DNA from 3 places in the Paenibacillus sp. FSL L8-0470 genome. Region 1 is predicted to be linked to each of the others. Evidence: predicted binding sites of a transcription regulator. Region 1 holds the regulator's gene; each other region holds the start of a gene.
The links. Region 1 encodes NrdR, which represses ribonucleotide reductase genes. Its sites were predicted from a motif close to AACACNATATATNGTGTT; they were not measured.

Region 1 (4,798 bases):
AGGCATAACCTGCGTTATTAACAAGAACATCAATTCCGCCAAACTTTTGCTTGGTTGCTTCAACAACACTTTTAATGTGCTGACTGTTTGTGACGTCTAACGGTAAAACCAAAAGATTGTCATTCTCCTGAGCGCCAGGCAGGTAAAGTTCTATGTCTAGCGGATTACGCGATGTTGCTACTACTTTGCACTTTTTAGCTATTAGCTCTAAAACTATGGCTTTCCCTAGTCCAGTCGAAGCTCCCGTAACAAACCATACCTTATTTTCCACCAATCATTATCCTTTCTCTATCAAGCATTTATAAGTTATGATAAATATACAACCTGAGAGTTACTCTCAGTCAAGAGAAAGGAAGCATATCATGTACACCATTAATGAGGTAGCAAATTTTACAGGGTTATCTCCCCATACTGTAAGGTTCTATGCTAAAAAAGAGCTATTTCCAAATATAATCAGAAATCATCAGAATGTACGTCTTTTTTCCTCAAAGGACGTGGAATATGTTGAAATCGTCAAAGCACTGCGCATGACAGGTATGTCGCTTGAGAATATCAAACAATACATCGATTTATGCGAACAGGGTTCAGATACAGTGGAAGAACGCTATAACATCATAAGAGATCAACAATTATTGGCAGAAGATTACCTTCAAGAAGTCACACAACAAATTATGTTGCTACGAAAAAAAGTTAATTATTATCAACAAGCTATTAAAGAGGGTGAAGAAAATATAATTTGGAATCCTCACATATGAAAGTTGAAAGACACAAGTGGTATGAAAAATGGATTGTCCCAACTGTTCATTAAACAAACGTTTTGTGAAATTCTAAGAAGAAATGAACCAGTGGTTTTAAACAGATCTGTGTTCCCCGCTTCTGCTTCATCCTCCCGCTTCCCGAAACAGCAAAGAAACGGCATTTCTGCCGTTTCTTTAGGATGGACTCTCAGGGGCTCGAACCCTGGACAAATAGATTAAGAGTCTACTGCTCTACCAACTGAGCTAAGAGTCCATATGAAATTTGGTGGAGCCAAGGGGGATCGAACCCCTGACCTCATCGCTGCCAGCGATGCGCTCTCCCAGCTGAGCTATGGCCCCATGTGGCTGATTTAGAACTACAACTATGTATTCTAAAATCCGGACTGAGCTGTTAGCTCCCATCGCTTCGTCATGTTTAAGTTCCGTAGGCGACTTCTATATAATATAAAAAATCGCCTTCGGTGTCAACACTTTTTCAAAAAAAGTTTTTGGGGGTGCAAATTGCTTCTACAACCCCTCAAACTCCTCGGTGTTTTTAGAGAGCAGTCCCTTCAGTTCCTTCATAAACATGTTGATATCCTTGAACTGGCGGTACACGGAGGCGAAGCGGACGTAAGCGACCTCATCGACAGGGTAGAGCTGCTCCATAACCAGCTCGCCAATCTGGCGGCTCTCCACTTCGGCTAAGGCGATGCCACGCAATGACTTCTCCACCTCGGAGACAATAGACTCCAGACGCTCTACGGAGACGGGACGTTTCTCGCAGGCACGGATAAGGCCGCGCAGGATTTTGTCGCGGCTGAATTCTTCGCGGCTGCCGTCTTTTTTGATCACGATCAGCGGAGTTTCTTCAATCATCTCAAAGGTTGTAAACCGCTTGCTGCAGCGCTCACATTCCCGCCTGCGCCGGATGGACTTATTCTCGTTGGCCGGACGCGAGTCAAGCACTTTCGTATTCGTGTGATCGCAGTAAGGGCATTTCATAAGCCTCAAGTCACTTCCTTTTGTATTAATGGTCGCTTTCCGGTCCGGCAATACGCCGGCTACCAGTAGCTCTTTTTTCCAGAAAACACCGTTTATTTGTTGTTATGAATATGCCATGTCCAGCACATAATACTGTTACCAACCGATAGGAGGTGAACAGCAATGAGCCAAAACAACAGCTCCAATAACCTGGTAGCTCCAAATTCACGCGGTGCCTTGGAACAACTGAAATATGAAGTTGCCCAAGAACTAGGTATCACGCTCTCCCCAGATGGATACCAAGGCAATAAAACTTCTTACGAAAACGGTTCGATCGGTGGTTACATCACTAAACGTCTTGTAACCCTGGCTGAGCAATCACTGGCAGGTCAATACAAATAACCTGTCCCCATAAGCTTGCCTAAAGAAGTATTAAACGGCCCTCAAGGCTGTTTAATGCTTCTTTTTCGTACAAATACAGTCTCAGTCTTCTCCCTTAGAACTCGCTGTAAATCTCCGTGTACTGGTCGTAGTAATAAATGACTCGCTGCACATAATGCCGGGTCTCGCCAAACGGGATATCCTTCACGGAAGCCGCTGTACCGTCCCAATTGCCTTTTTCCAGCCAGCTCTTCACTTTCCCGGGGCCTGCGTTATAGGCTGCGATCACAGCGGTACGGTTGCCATCAAACTGGCGGGAAAGTGATGACAAATACCAGGTTCCAAGCTCAATGTTGGCCGATGGCTCCCTCTTCAATTGTTGCAGCGAGACATCCGGAAGCTTGGCCTTTTCAAGTGCCCACTTCGCCGTATCCGGCATCAGCTGCATGAGTCCCAATGCGCCTTTTTTGGACTCCCGGCCGGTCTTATAGTTCGTTTCCACCCGGATGATGGCTGCCACAAGGAACGGGTCCATATCGTAGGTAATACTGTGCTCACGAATTTCTGCTTTATAATAAATCGGATAAAACCAGGACATCCAGTTGGTACTCAAGAACAGGATTGCAGTGAATCCAACGAATAACAGGAGCAGCACTCTTTTTTTACGCAGCCATTTCATCATAGGCCCAGCCTGTCCCACAATACGGCAACCTGCTGCTCAGTCTGGGCAAGAGTACCGCTGTTGTCGATGATGTAGTCCGCTCTGCGGCGCTTCAGTTCAATATCCAACTGGGCATCCAGTCTTCCTTGGGCCTGCTCCAGAGACAGCCCGTTGCGCTCCATCAGCCGGTCCAACTGGACCTCCCGGGGAACATAGACGACCACAATTTGCCCGAAAAGGTTGTCCAGCCCCGATTCATACAGCAGAGGGATATCTACAATAGTCAATCGCTGCGGGTCTTCTTGTTCCATTGTGTTCATACGTTTTTTGATTTCCTGGCGAATCGCCGGATGCGTCAACTGATTCAGTACCTGCAGGGCTTCCGGATCATGAAAAACGATCTCCCCCAGCTTGGTGCGGTTCAGTGTTCCATCCGGCAGCAAGATTCCTTCCCCAAAATGCAGCACAGCTGCAGCCAGCACCGGATGTCCCGGGAGCATGACTTCTCTGGCGATGGCATCAGCGTCCACGAGTCTTGCTCCCTTTTCCACAAACAGTGCGGACACGGTGCTTTTTCCGGAAGCAATGCCTCCGGTTAAGCCCATAATCATGTACTCACCTCATAATAGCTTCATTATTCCCATTGCAATTAACATTAACGCAGGCAGTACAGCAGCATGCTTCATCCAGTAACGACCAGACAGCTTAAGGCCTGTTCTCATGCCCAGCAGCAGAAAGGTTCCGCTGAACAGGGCGATCATAAGCGAGGTGGATACCGGACTGAATCCCAGCAGTGCAGCCCCGAGACCTGCTCCGAAAGCATCCAGCGACAGTGCTATTCCGAGCAGCATCGCTTCCATGGAGGAAATGCTCCCGGAGGCGTCCATATCGGCCGAAGACGGCGTACGGAGAATCTGGATGACCACCCCGAGATGGCGGAGCTCCAGTGAAAAGACTGCCAACTTCTGCGCATCTTTTTCGATCTCACTCACACAATCCGCAGTCGTATCTGCAAGGTCAGCAGTTGCAGCCTTCCCCATGGAAGCCACACCCGGCAGCAGTACCGCTCCTGTCTCCCGCCCTCGCGGATTGTGCTCCTTCTCCTTCTGGATCAACATCTGGACGAGGGACCAGCAGCCCATCAGGACCAGAATAATTGCGCCGATGCTTGAAGCGGCCTGCGGTGAAATCACCTTCGCCAGCAGCACACCGACCTGCATAGAGACACAAATGACTACCCCCGAGCAGAGCGAGATAATCATAATGGAGAGCAGCGGTATTTTCATTTTGCGGAGTCCATATGTAATGCCTACACCAAAACCGTCCAAGCTCAGGGCAAAAGCCAGCAGCAGCAATGAAAACAAGGGGCTGAGCACCCGCAATCCCTCCCGTGAAGAACCGGCAGCCCGTGCGGAACGTTCCGCGGGCTCCGTTCGCTTTATTGAGCATTCTTCACACAGTATATGGGCGGGACAGACTGTCGGTGCCTTACTTTTGCAGCAGCATGAACAGCAGAGGTGTATAATGCCTGTAAATCATCTCTTGCTCTAGTGCAATGCCCTACTTAACTGCCGCAGCCAAAAGGCTGGCAGCTTGGGCAAATATGAGTGCCCCGGCCGCCTACAACACTCTTCTCGATAAGAGTGCCGCAGGTCGCGCAGGGCTGGTCCTTACGTCCGTAAATGAGCAATTGCTGCTGGTAGCTGCCGCTTTCTCCCTGGCCGTTGACATACGACTTCACAGAGGAGCCTCCGGCATTCACCGCCTCAGTCAGCGTTGCCACAATCGCATGATGCAGCTTGTTCAACTGCTCTTCCGTAAGCGCCTTCGCGCTCACCTCAGGGTGAATTCCGGCGCGGTGCAGCGCCTCATCTACATAAATATTACCGATGCCGACCACATATTCCTGATTCAGCAGCAGCGGCTTGATTTTGGTGTTTCTGCCGGAGACAATTTCCTTGAACCTCTCCACTGTAAAGGAAGGATCAAGCGGCTCCTGCCCCAGCTTACTCAGCGGCTTAAGGAGAAGATCCTC
Region 2 (4,798 bases), 390 kb from region 1:
TCGGCGGTAATGACCCCGCTGGTTAAGGAAATTCCGATAAAATGCAGCTCTTCCCGCTTCAGATCGCAAGTCATCTCCACTTTGTAACAGACGCCTAGCCACGGTTCATAGGCCGCAGAGAACAGCGTCATCCGCTGTCTGCTTCCCGGGTCTTCAAACAGCTGCAGACATTTTCCCTCATCACGCGCGGCGGCCCAGATCTGCTTCAGCCGCTTGCTGCCGTATACTATATCCTCACGGCGGATCATGCCCGGGCCGATCCGCGGCAGTACCGGCACAACGCCAAAGTAGCGGGCGAGAATGCCGTCCTGCGGGTCTGCTTCAGCGGGAGCCGCCCCTGCGGATGGCGGCTGCCCGAAACCGGCCGCCGGGCTGTCCGCGCCTGCTTCCATCTCTGCCGCGCCAAGGCTGCCGCCTGCGCCCGGCAGAAGCCCGGCCGCAGGGCGGTTTGCCACGCCCCGTTGTGCCCGGGGCGGAGGAGCAGCCTGCGCGGCCAAGCTGTCGTACTTCTCCGGGTCGAAGACGAAGGTGAACGACAGCGTCTCCGGATCGACGCCGGTGCGCTCCACGAACCCCCAATAATAGGGCCGGTCGGTGAGCATCCGGTCGGCGCGCGGCGAGAGCTTCACCGTCACATGCAGCGGAGATACCTCAAGGATCGAGCACTCCGTTGCTTCCAGATAATCCATGACATGCTTGCGGACTTGTTGCGGAGAAAGGGTCATCAGGTGGCCTCGCTTTCATTCTGTATGCCTTGGGTCAGCTCGCTGATGGATTCGCCGATGTGGTCAAGTCCGCTGCGCAGCTCCTCGTCGCTGCGGGCTTCAAGCATGATTTTATAAAGGCTTTTCTCCAGCGATTCCTTTTTCTCGAAACGTTCCAGGATCACATCAAGACCCCCGATGACCATCTCGAACATGTTGATTTTCTCATGCAGCAGATGCAGAATATGCTCTTCAATCGTACCTTCTGTGGAGAGGTTGTAGATGACCACGTCGTTCTCCTGGCCCAGACGGTGGACCCGGCCGATCCGCTGCTCGACCCGCATCGGGTTCCACGGCAGATCGAAATTGATCATATGGTGGCAGAACTGCAGATTGATGCCCTCACCGCCGGCCTCCGTAGCAATCATCACCTGGGCCCGTCCACGAAAGAGATCCATCATCCAGTCCTTCTTGCCGCGGTTCATCCCTCCGGAGTATGACACACACTGCAGCCCGTGTTCACGGAAGTATTGCAGCAGATATTCCTGCGTGGCGCGGTATTCAGTGAAGACAATAACCTTTTCGTTCATTTCACGGATCAGCTCCATCGTTTTCTCCGCTTTGGTATTCGTCTTGACGGTGCGGATGCTCTGCAGCAGCTCCATCATCCGCTCCCGTTTCGGAGAATCGGCAGGCAGCTTTTTGATTAGGTTCACCAAGGTAATGAATACAGCATCGCGGCTGCTGCATACCTCACGCTGAAGCGTAACCAGAGAAAGCATGCTGCTGAGATTGCCGCCTGATTCCTGATATTGGTCTTTGACAAAGGCGGTAACGCCGTCATATAATACCTTCTCTTCCGGTGAGAGTGTGAGCGGTATATTGCGGACCTTGCGCTTGGTGAAGTTGACCGGGCCCTCGCCGCGGCGGTTGCGGATCATGACTTTAGACAGCTCGCCCCTCAGCTGGACTTCATTCTTCGGCTGGCGTTTGTCCACGACGAAATTAGCGGCAAAATCCCCCTGATTGCCAAGCTGCCCCGGCTTCAGCAGGGTGATCAGGTTGAACAGCTCGCCGAGGTCATTCTGTACAGGGGTGGCGGTGAGCAGCAGGCAGTACTTTTTGCGCAGCTGCTGAACGAACTGGTAGTTGGTGGACTTCTTGTTCTTCAGCTTATGGGCCTCGTCGATAATCAGCATGTCGTATTCGCAGCCGAGCAGCAGTTCTTTATGCGGATCACGTTTGGCGGTGTCCATGGAAGCGACCACAATGTCGTTTCCCCAGGAATAGGTCTTCTTCTGTGCTACGGCAGTTATGCCGAACTTGGCGTTCAGCTCGCGTACCCACTGCAGGACGAGCGAGGCGGGAACCAGAATCAGCACTTTGCTTACCAGTCCGCGTACCAAATATTCCTTAAGCACGAGACCGGCTTCGATCGTTTTGCCGAGTCCGACTTCGTCGGCGAGAATCGCCCGGCCCGACATTTCAAAGAGTACCTTATGAGCGGTATCAAGCTGGTGGGGAAGCGGAGACAGTCCTGACAAATGCTTCAGGCATTGCAGCTCGTCGAAGCTGGTGACAAGGCCCGATTCTTCACCCTGCACGGCAAGCCGGGATAACCTCAGGTCCCCCCAAGGCCCGCCTTTCTCCAGTCTCGACTCCAGATCATGCAGCCAGTTTCGCTCAAAGGATAGGGGAACAGGCAGCTGCGGTGCGGGTGTATTGACCTCTTGCGTCAGGGAATTGCGGGATAATTGCGTCATGTTGCAGCCTCCTCCGGCGCTGTATCATATCGAACTAGCGTAGAAGTAGTATGCGCGTAAAAGAGAGAATTCATAACCTGATATGGATTGCTAAAGAGTTGCGCATATTAAAGATTCACTCACCCGCAGATGAAACTTTTAGTTTCTGATATTATAAAAAAACGAGCAAGAGTGAGAAAATGCGTCATGAATGCCGATTTTTCGCCACGGGGCTTCTTATATCGAAAAAGACCTCCGATACAATATGTGGTATAGTTTAAAAGCTGACGCACACAATATATTGTTACAAATGCTTGAAATATTGATTTATCAGAGCATTTGACGGTAATTTGTTATTGACAAGAGGAACTTCCTTTGCAGCAGGGCAGCTGGAAGTTTTTGTTGTGGGTCACAAAACGTAAGCCCACATCATGGAACGGAAGATTTACATATCATACATCCGGGAGGTTTTTCTATTGAGTACAGTGAAACGTAAGCAGCGCCTTGAGGGCCTTAGCGAGAAAATATTTTTGGACCGCTATGCGTGGAAGGATGCGGACAGCAATAATGCCAAGGTAGGCGATGTTGTTCTCGTCCTGACCAAAGACGATCCCAAATTCCCTACCAAGGAAGTTGGCGAAATTGTAGAGCGCAGCGGACGGATTGTTACAGTGAAGACACGCAGTGGTGAACTGGTGAAATCGGACGTAGAAAAGCTTACGCTTAATATAGAGAAAACTCCGGAGGAAATGTGGGACCGGCTCGCAGCCGCCATGGCTTCGGTAGAGAAAACGCCTGAGCTTCAGGAAGAATGGACAGGCAAGTTCCGCTCCATTCTCGATGATTGGAAGCTTGTACCGGGCGGCCGGATCGCCGCAGGCGCCGGTGCCAGTGAAGAGCTGACGCTGTTCAACTGTTATGTAGTACCTTCGCCTAAAGACAGCCGCGGCGGAATTATGCAGACACTGTCGGAAATGACCGAGATTATGGCCCGCGGCGGCGGCGTGGGGATTAACCTGTCTTCGCTGCGTCCCCGCCGTGCCATCGTTAGAGGCGTGAACGGATCATCCAGCGGCTCTGTCTCCTGGGGCGGGCTGTTCAGCTATACGACCGGGCTGATTGAGCAGGGCGGCAGCCGCCGTGGCGCGCTGATGCTGATGATCAATGACTGGCACCCGGATGTGGTTGATTTCATTACTGTGAAGCAGACTATGGGTCAAGTGACCAATGCCAACCTTTCAGTATGCGTCAGCAACGCTTTTATGAAAGCTGTTAAAGAGGATCTCGACTGGGAGCTCGTATTCCCGGATACGACTGACCCTGATTATGATACGATTTGGGACGGAGACCTTGATAAATGGAAAGCGGACGGCCGCCGGGTCATTCCTTACCGTACAGTTAAAGCACGGGATGTGTGGCATACGATTATTGAATCAGCCTGGAAATCGGCAGAGCCGGGCGTCGTATTCATGGAATACTACAACCAAATGTCCAACAGCTGGTACTTTAATCCGATTATCTGCACCAATCCGTGCGGTGAGCAAGGACTTCCGGGCTGGGGCGTCTGCAACCTGTCCGCTGTCAATCTTTCGAAGTTCTACGACGCGGAGAATCATGATGTGGACTGGGCCGATCTGGCGACGACTACCCGTTATTCTGTTCGCTTCCTGGACAATGTCATTGACAAGACGCCGTATCATTTCCCGGAAAATGAAGCCAACCAGAAGCTGGAACGCCGCGTAGGCCTTGGAACCATGGGTCTGGCTGAGCTGATGATTAAACTCAACATCCGTTATGGCAGTCCTGAATCGCTGGAGTTTCTGGACAAGCTGTACGGCTTTATGGCCCGCGAAGCGTATCTGGCCTCAGCAGAAATTGCCGGCGAGAAGGGTTCGTTCCAGGCGTTCGAATCCGACAAATATCTGCAGAGCGGATTTATGAAAAACATCACCGAAGTTTATCCGGAGGTGGGTGAATCCATCCGCAAGCACGGCATGCGCAACGTTACCGTGATTACTCAGGCGCCCACAGGCAGCACCGGTACAATGGTAGGAACTTCGACTGGTATTGAGCCTTATTTTGCCTTCAAATATTTCCGTCAAAGCCGTCTCGGCTACGACGAGCAGTTCGTGCCGATCGCACAGGAATGGCTGGAAGCCCATCCGGGTGAAGAGCTGCCTGATTATTTCGTAACTTCGATGGATTTGTCGGCCAAGGATCACATCCGTGCGCAGGCTGCCATTCAGCGCTGGGTGGACAGCTCGATCTCCAAGACCGCCAACTGCCCGTCAGACTTCACTGTTGAAGAAACTGCCGAGCTGTACGAAATGGCCTTCGATCTGGGCTGCAAAG
Region 3 (4,798 bases), 1.5 Mb from region 1:
AAGGCCTTCAGAAAGCTGCGCACGGACGCAGAAACATTCACTTCCCGCCGGGAGAAATCCCGGATAGACCGCTCCACCATAGCCTGAAAGGCTTCATCAGCAAGTTCTCTTCTGCCAAGACCAATCACAGAGAATGAATGGTGCAGCTTGTGGTCGAGAAACAGATTATACAGCGCGGGGTAGATTTTTCTTCGGGCTAAATCCCCTGTCGCTCCAAATAAAACAAATGTGGTTGCCTCCATCTCCATTCTCCTTTTGCTCTGGTTTATCTTTCCTGGTTACACTATAATACAAATACGATCCATACAAGTAATTAATATATTTCACAGGAGCTATAGACCATGTCTATGAACAATTTCGAGCTATACAAGGTTTTTTACTGGGCAGCCAAGACTGGAAGCCTGACCCAAGCCGCCAAATCCCTGTACATTACCCAGCCAAGCGTCAGTCATGCGATTAAGCAACTGGAGGACAGCTTCGGCCTTACCCTCTTCACCCGGAATTCCAAGGGCGTCGTGCTGACACCTGAGGGGGCCACTTTGTACTCCTATATTGAACAATCCCATATCCTTATCACCCAAGCCGAGAAGAAAATGGCCGAGCTCAAAAACCTTGACAACGGCGAACTGCGGATTGGCGGCAGTGATTCACTGTTCAAGCATTATCTGCTGCCTTTTATCGAAATCTTTCACCAGCGCTACCCTGGCATCCGGCTTCATCTGATCCACGGAACGACGCCGGAGGTCATTTCATATTTAAAAGAAGGCCTCGTCGATCTGGGCGTAGTGCGCATGCCGATTACTGATCCCCAGCTTGAGGTGCGGCAGGGACTTCAGCTGCAGGACTGTTTCATCGCGGGCAGCCACTATGCCGAGCTGAACCAGAAGGTGCTCTCGATTGAGGAACTGCTTCAGTACCCCATTATCCTCTTCTCCCGCAGCAGCCGTGCACGTATGGCGATTACGGACTTGTTTCAAGGCTACGGATATGAGCTGAAGCCCGAATTCGAGGTCGGCAGCGTTGGCCTGCTGATAGAGTTTGCCCGCAAAGGACTCGGCATTTCGTTCGTGACCCGGGAATTCGTGTCCAAGGAGCTGGAGGAAGGTTCTCTCTTCGAGATTCAACTGGATGTTCAGCTTCCCCCAGCCCGGGTGGGCATGATGACCATGCGCAACATGCCGCTGACGACCGCGGCCAGCAAGTTCATTGAGATTACTAAGGGAGATTGAAATATACATTGAGTATGATTGAATTTAAGATTTCCCCATTTTGGGGAGAACGTAAAAAGCCGCCATTTAGGCGGCTTTCTATTTGACCTTTATAAAAGGATCGCTCCAGCAGTTCCAAATGCGCTTGTCCTATCGAACCTTACGTTTGTAAACTATGTTAACCATTTCAGAAGATACCAGCATGATGCTAAAAAGAATGAGCAGAATAACAGGAACCATAATCATTCCCAATTGACTTGCAAATATCCCCATCAACGATGGGATAAGTGTTGAACCAGTATAAGCGCTTGCCATTGCAAGTCCAATGACACTTGGGGAAGCTATTTTGCCAAAACGTTCCGGTGTGGAATGAACAATACTTGGATAAATTGGTGCTCCGCCCAATCCTACAATAAATAGGGCACCTGCAGAAATCCAATAAGGGACAGGTAAAACAAGAATCAAAAGTCCAAAACAGCCAACGATTCCACCATATCTTATCAGGTTTTTACTGGATACGTTTGTCGACAGAAATCCTGATATGATTCTTCCAATAATAATTCCAATATAGAATAAGGAGGATAAGGCCGCTGCTGTGCCAGGAGAAACCCCTTTATTCCCAATAAAAAAAGATGCCATCCATAGACCAGCAGCTGTTTCCGAGCCATTGTAACAGAGCATGGTAACCATGGACATTTTCACCCCTGGGATTCGCAAAGCCTCCCTGTTACTGACAAGCTTCTTTTCATCGCTTCCCTCTTCTATTCTTCCCTTCTCAAAAATCTTCCATAAAGACAAAGAGGCCAATAATATCACTGCTATAGTAAGCAGAAGTAAGCCTACTGTAACGTATCCTGCACGCCAGTTGTTATCACGGTTCAGCCAAAACGACATTATAATTGGACCCGTAAATGCTCCAATTCCCCAAAAACAATGTAACCAGCTCATATGCTTGGCTTTGAAATGCAGTGCTACATAGTTACTCAGTGCAGCGTCCACGGAACCTGCTCCCAAGCCCAAAGGAATAGCAAGTAGAATTAGAAATATGAAATCTGATGAAATAGAGAATCCAAGCAAAGCAATAGTCGTAGAGAGTATACTGAACAAGGTTACCTTCCCCGTACCGTATCTGTGCAACAATCTGCTGGCAAATAAACTCGATATTACCGTACAGAATGAGACTATTAACGATATATAACCTGCCATTTCCGTTGTAGCACCAATATCGTCTTGCATAATGGGCCAAGCGCTGCCTAGTAAAGCATCTGGCAATCCCAGACCCATAAATGCGAGATAAATAATCATTAGTAATAACGTAACCATCTTTAGGGTTCTCCTCTATTGGGGTATTTGTAATCTGATCCAACTTCAAATCGAAACACAAATATAATAATATTGATATTCTTTCATGGGATCTTGCTATATTTTGATTGATTATAGCAATATTCAGTCAACGGACCGTATAAAGACCAGATAATAAGGTAATGGGTAGCCCCCTTACAAACGTGTCAGCTACTTCAGAAGTGGAAAAGTGCTTGCACCGCCTGAAGTTATGGGATTCCGCTCCTCTAGCAAAGCGCTTACTAGTCGGATTTATAACGAATAAGGCGGTTTGTCAATATTGACTTTCCAACATATAGTGATTAAAATAAACAACGCACACTAAATATAGTGTTAATATGATTTTTCAGTATTTAAAACTAAGCAATTCAATCTTTACAATTTTAAGAGTAGTTTCAATATTTACAGGGGGACTGACACCATGCTAGTCGCGTATGATTCAAAAACAGGAAACGTCAAACGCTTCATCGGCAAGCTGAAGCTGCCGGCTGTGCAGATTGAGGAGCATATGACGATTGACGAGCCCTATGTGCTAATTACATATACCACCGGCTTTGGACAGATTCCAGAGAAGGTGTCTGCTTTCTTGGGGAATAATTATGCCAATCTGAAAGGCATTGCTGCCAGCGGCAATAAGAACTGGGGCAAGCTGTTCGCAAACAGTGCAGACTTGATTGCAGACCAGTACAATGTGCCGGTTATCGGTAAATTTGAGTTATCGGGTACATTTGGCGATGTGGAACGAATTAAACAGGAGGTGAGCCGGGTTGCGGCATATTGAACTGAATAACATGTTAATGAAGCGGGACGAGAGCGGCTTCTTTCAACTGGACAAAGACCTTGAGGCAGTAGCCGAATTTATGCGGGATGTAGAGCGGCGGAGCCTGGTTTTTGCAAATACAAAAGCTAAGGTCGATTACATGATTGAACAGGATTTCTACGAGAACTTTTACGGGCAGTACAGCGTAGAGGAAATTGAGCAAGTCTACCAGATCGCCCATAGCTACAACTTCAGCTTCCCTTCCTATATGGCAGCTTCGAAATTCTACATGGACTACGCTGTAAAAAGCAATGACCGCAAGCAATATCTGGAGCACTACCCGGATCGTGTGGCGGCAGTCGCCCTCCACCTGGGACGCGGCAACGCCGATACTGCCGGAGTGCTTGCCCGTTCGATGATGGAGCAGCGTCTGCAGCCGGCAACTCCTACCTTCCTGAATGCCGGTAAAAGCCGGCGTGGAGAGCTTGTCTCCTGTTTCCTTATCGAAATGGACGACTCGCTCAATTCGATCAACTACGTGCTCAATACCTGCATGCAGCTGTCCAAGATCGGCGGCGGTGTGGCAGTCAACCTGTCCAAGCTGCGCTCACGCGGGGAGACGATCAAGGGTGTCGAGGATGCAGCCAAGGGCATCATGCCTGTGCTCAAGCTCATGGAGGACGGCTTCTCCTATGCTGATCAAATGGGTCAACGCAAAGGCTCAGGAGCAGCCTACTATAACATTTTTGGCTGGGATGTCCTGGAATTCCTCGACAGCAAGAAGATTAACGCCGACGAGAAAACAAGGCTTAAAACTCTGTCCATTGGGCTGATCATACCGAATCGCTTCTATAAGCTGGCGAAGGACAATGAACCGCTGCATGTATTTGCCCCATATACTGTGTACAAAGCCTATGGCACACATCTCGACGATATGGATCTGGATGACATGTACGATAAGCTGCTGGCCGATCCGCGTGTCAAGAAAAAGAAGGCCATGAGTGCACGCGATATGCTGACCAAAATTGCCATGATCCAGCTGGAATCCGGCTACCCTTATATTATGAACAAGAGCAACGCCAATGCGGCCCATGCCCTGAAAAATGTCGGACAGATCAAAATGTCCAACCTCTGTACCGAAATCTTCCAGCTCCAGGAGACCACCGAGATTGCCGATTACGGACAGGAGGATACCATCCGCCGCGATGTAAGCTGTAATCTGGCTTCCCTGAATATTGTCAACGTGATGGAGCACGGCAAGATCCGTGAATCCGTACATGAAGGTATGATCGCCCTGACTGCCGTCAGCGACATGACCAGTATCTCCAATGCCCCTGGCGTAGCTAAAGCGAACAAAGAGATGCACTCTGTTGGTCTAGGCGTCATGAATCTTCACGGCTATCTCGCGAAGAACAACATCGCTTATGAAAGCGAGCAAGCCCGCGACTTTGCCCGGACCTTCTTCATGACAATGAACTTCCACTCCCTG

Region 2: NST99_RS12345 (adenosylcobalamin-dependent ribonucleoside-diphosphate reductase) is a predicted target of NrdR. The motif match lies at 2,737-2,754, and genes of this name have one in related genera.
Region 3: nrdI (class Ib ribonucleoside-diphosphate reductase assembly flavoprotein NrdI) is a predicted target of NrdR. The motif match lies at 2,867-2,884, and genes of this name have one in related genera.

What each region holds. Positions count from the first base shown of each region.
Region 1 covers NZ_JBBOZM010000001.1:2,345,108-2,349,905, reverse strand. The annotation lists gene NST99_RS10525 (oxidoreductase) at 1-271, opposite strand, end outside; gene NST99_RS10520 (MerR family transcriptional regulator) at 363-755, shown strand; tRNA gene NST99_RS10515 (tRNA-Lys) at 939-1,011, opposite strand; tRNA gene NST99_RS10510 (tRNA-Ala) at 1,022-1,097, opposite strand; gene nrdR (transcriptional regulator NrdR) at 1,266-1,742, opposite strand; gene NST99_RS10500 (alpha/beta-type small acid-soluble spore protein) at 1,905-2,123, shown strand; gene NST99_RS10495 (lytic transglycosylase domain-containing protein) at 2,218-2,781, opposite strand; gene coaE (dephospho-CoA kinase) at 2,781-3,374, opposite strand; gene NST99_RS10485 (manganese efflux pump) at 3,384-4,139, opposite strand; gene mutM (DNA-formamidopyrimidine glycosylase) at 4,328-4,798, opposite strand, start outside.
Region 2 covers NZ_JBBOZM010000001.1:2,737,962-2,742,759, forward strand. The annotation lists gene NST99_RS12335 (YqhG family protein) at 1-725, opposite strand, end outside; gene NST99_RS12340 (DEAD/DEAH box helicase) at 725-2,467, opposite strand; gene NST99_RS12345 (adenosylcobalamin-dependent ribonucleoside-diphosphate reductase) at 2,878-4,798, shown strand, end outside.
Region 3 covers NZ_JBBOZM010000001.1:3,818,538-3,823,335, reverse strand. The annotation lists gene zwf (glucose-6-phosphate dehydrogenase) at 1-242, opposite strand, end outside; gene NST99_RS17240 (LysR family transcriptional regulator) at 342-1,229, shown strand; gene NST99_RS17235 (MFS transporter) at 1,359-2,531, opposite strand; gene nrdI (class Ib ribonucleoside-diphosphate reductase assembly flavoprotein NrdI) at 2,971-3,330, shown strand; gene nrdE (class 1b ribonucleoside-diphosphate reductase subunit alpha) at 3,317-4,798, shown strand, end outside.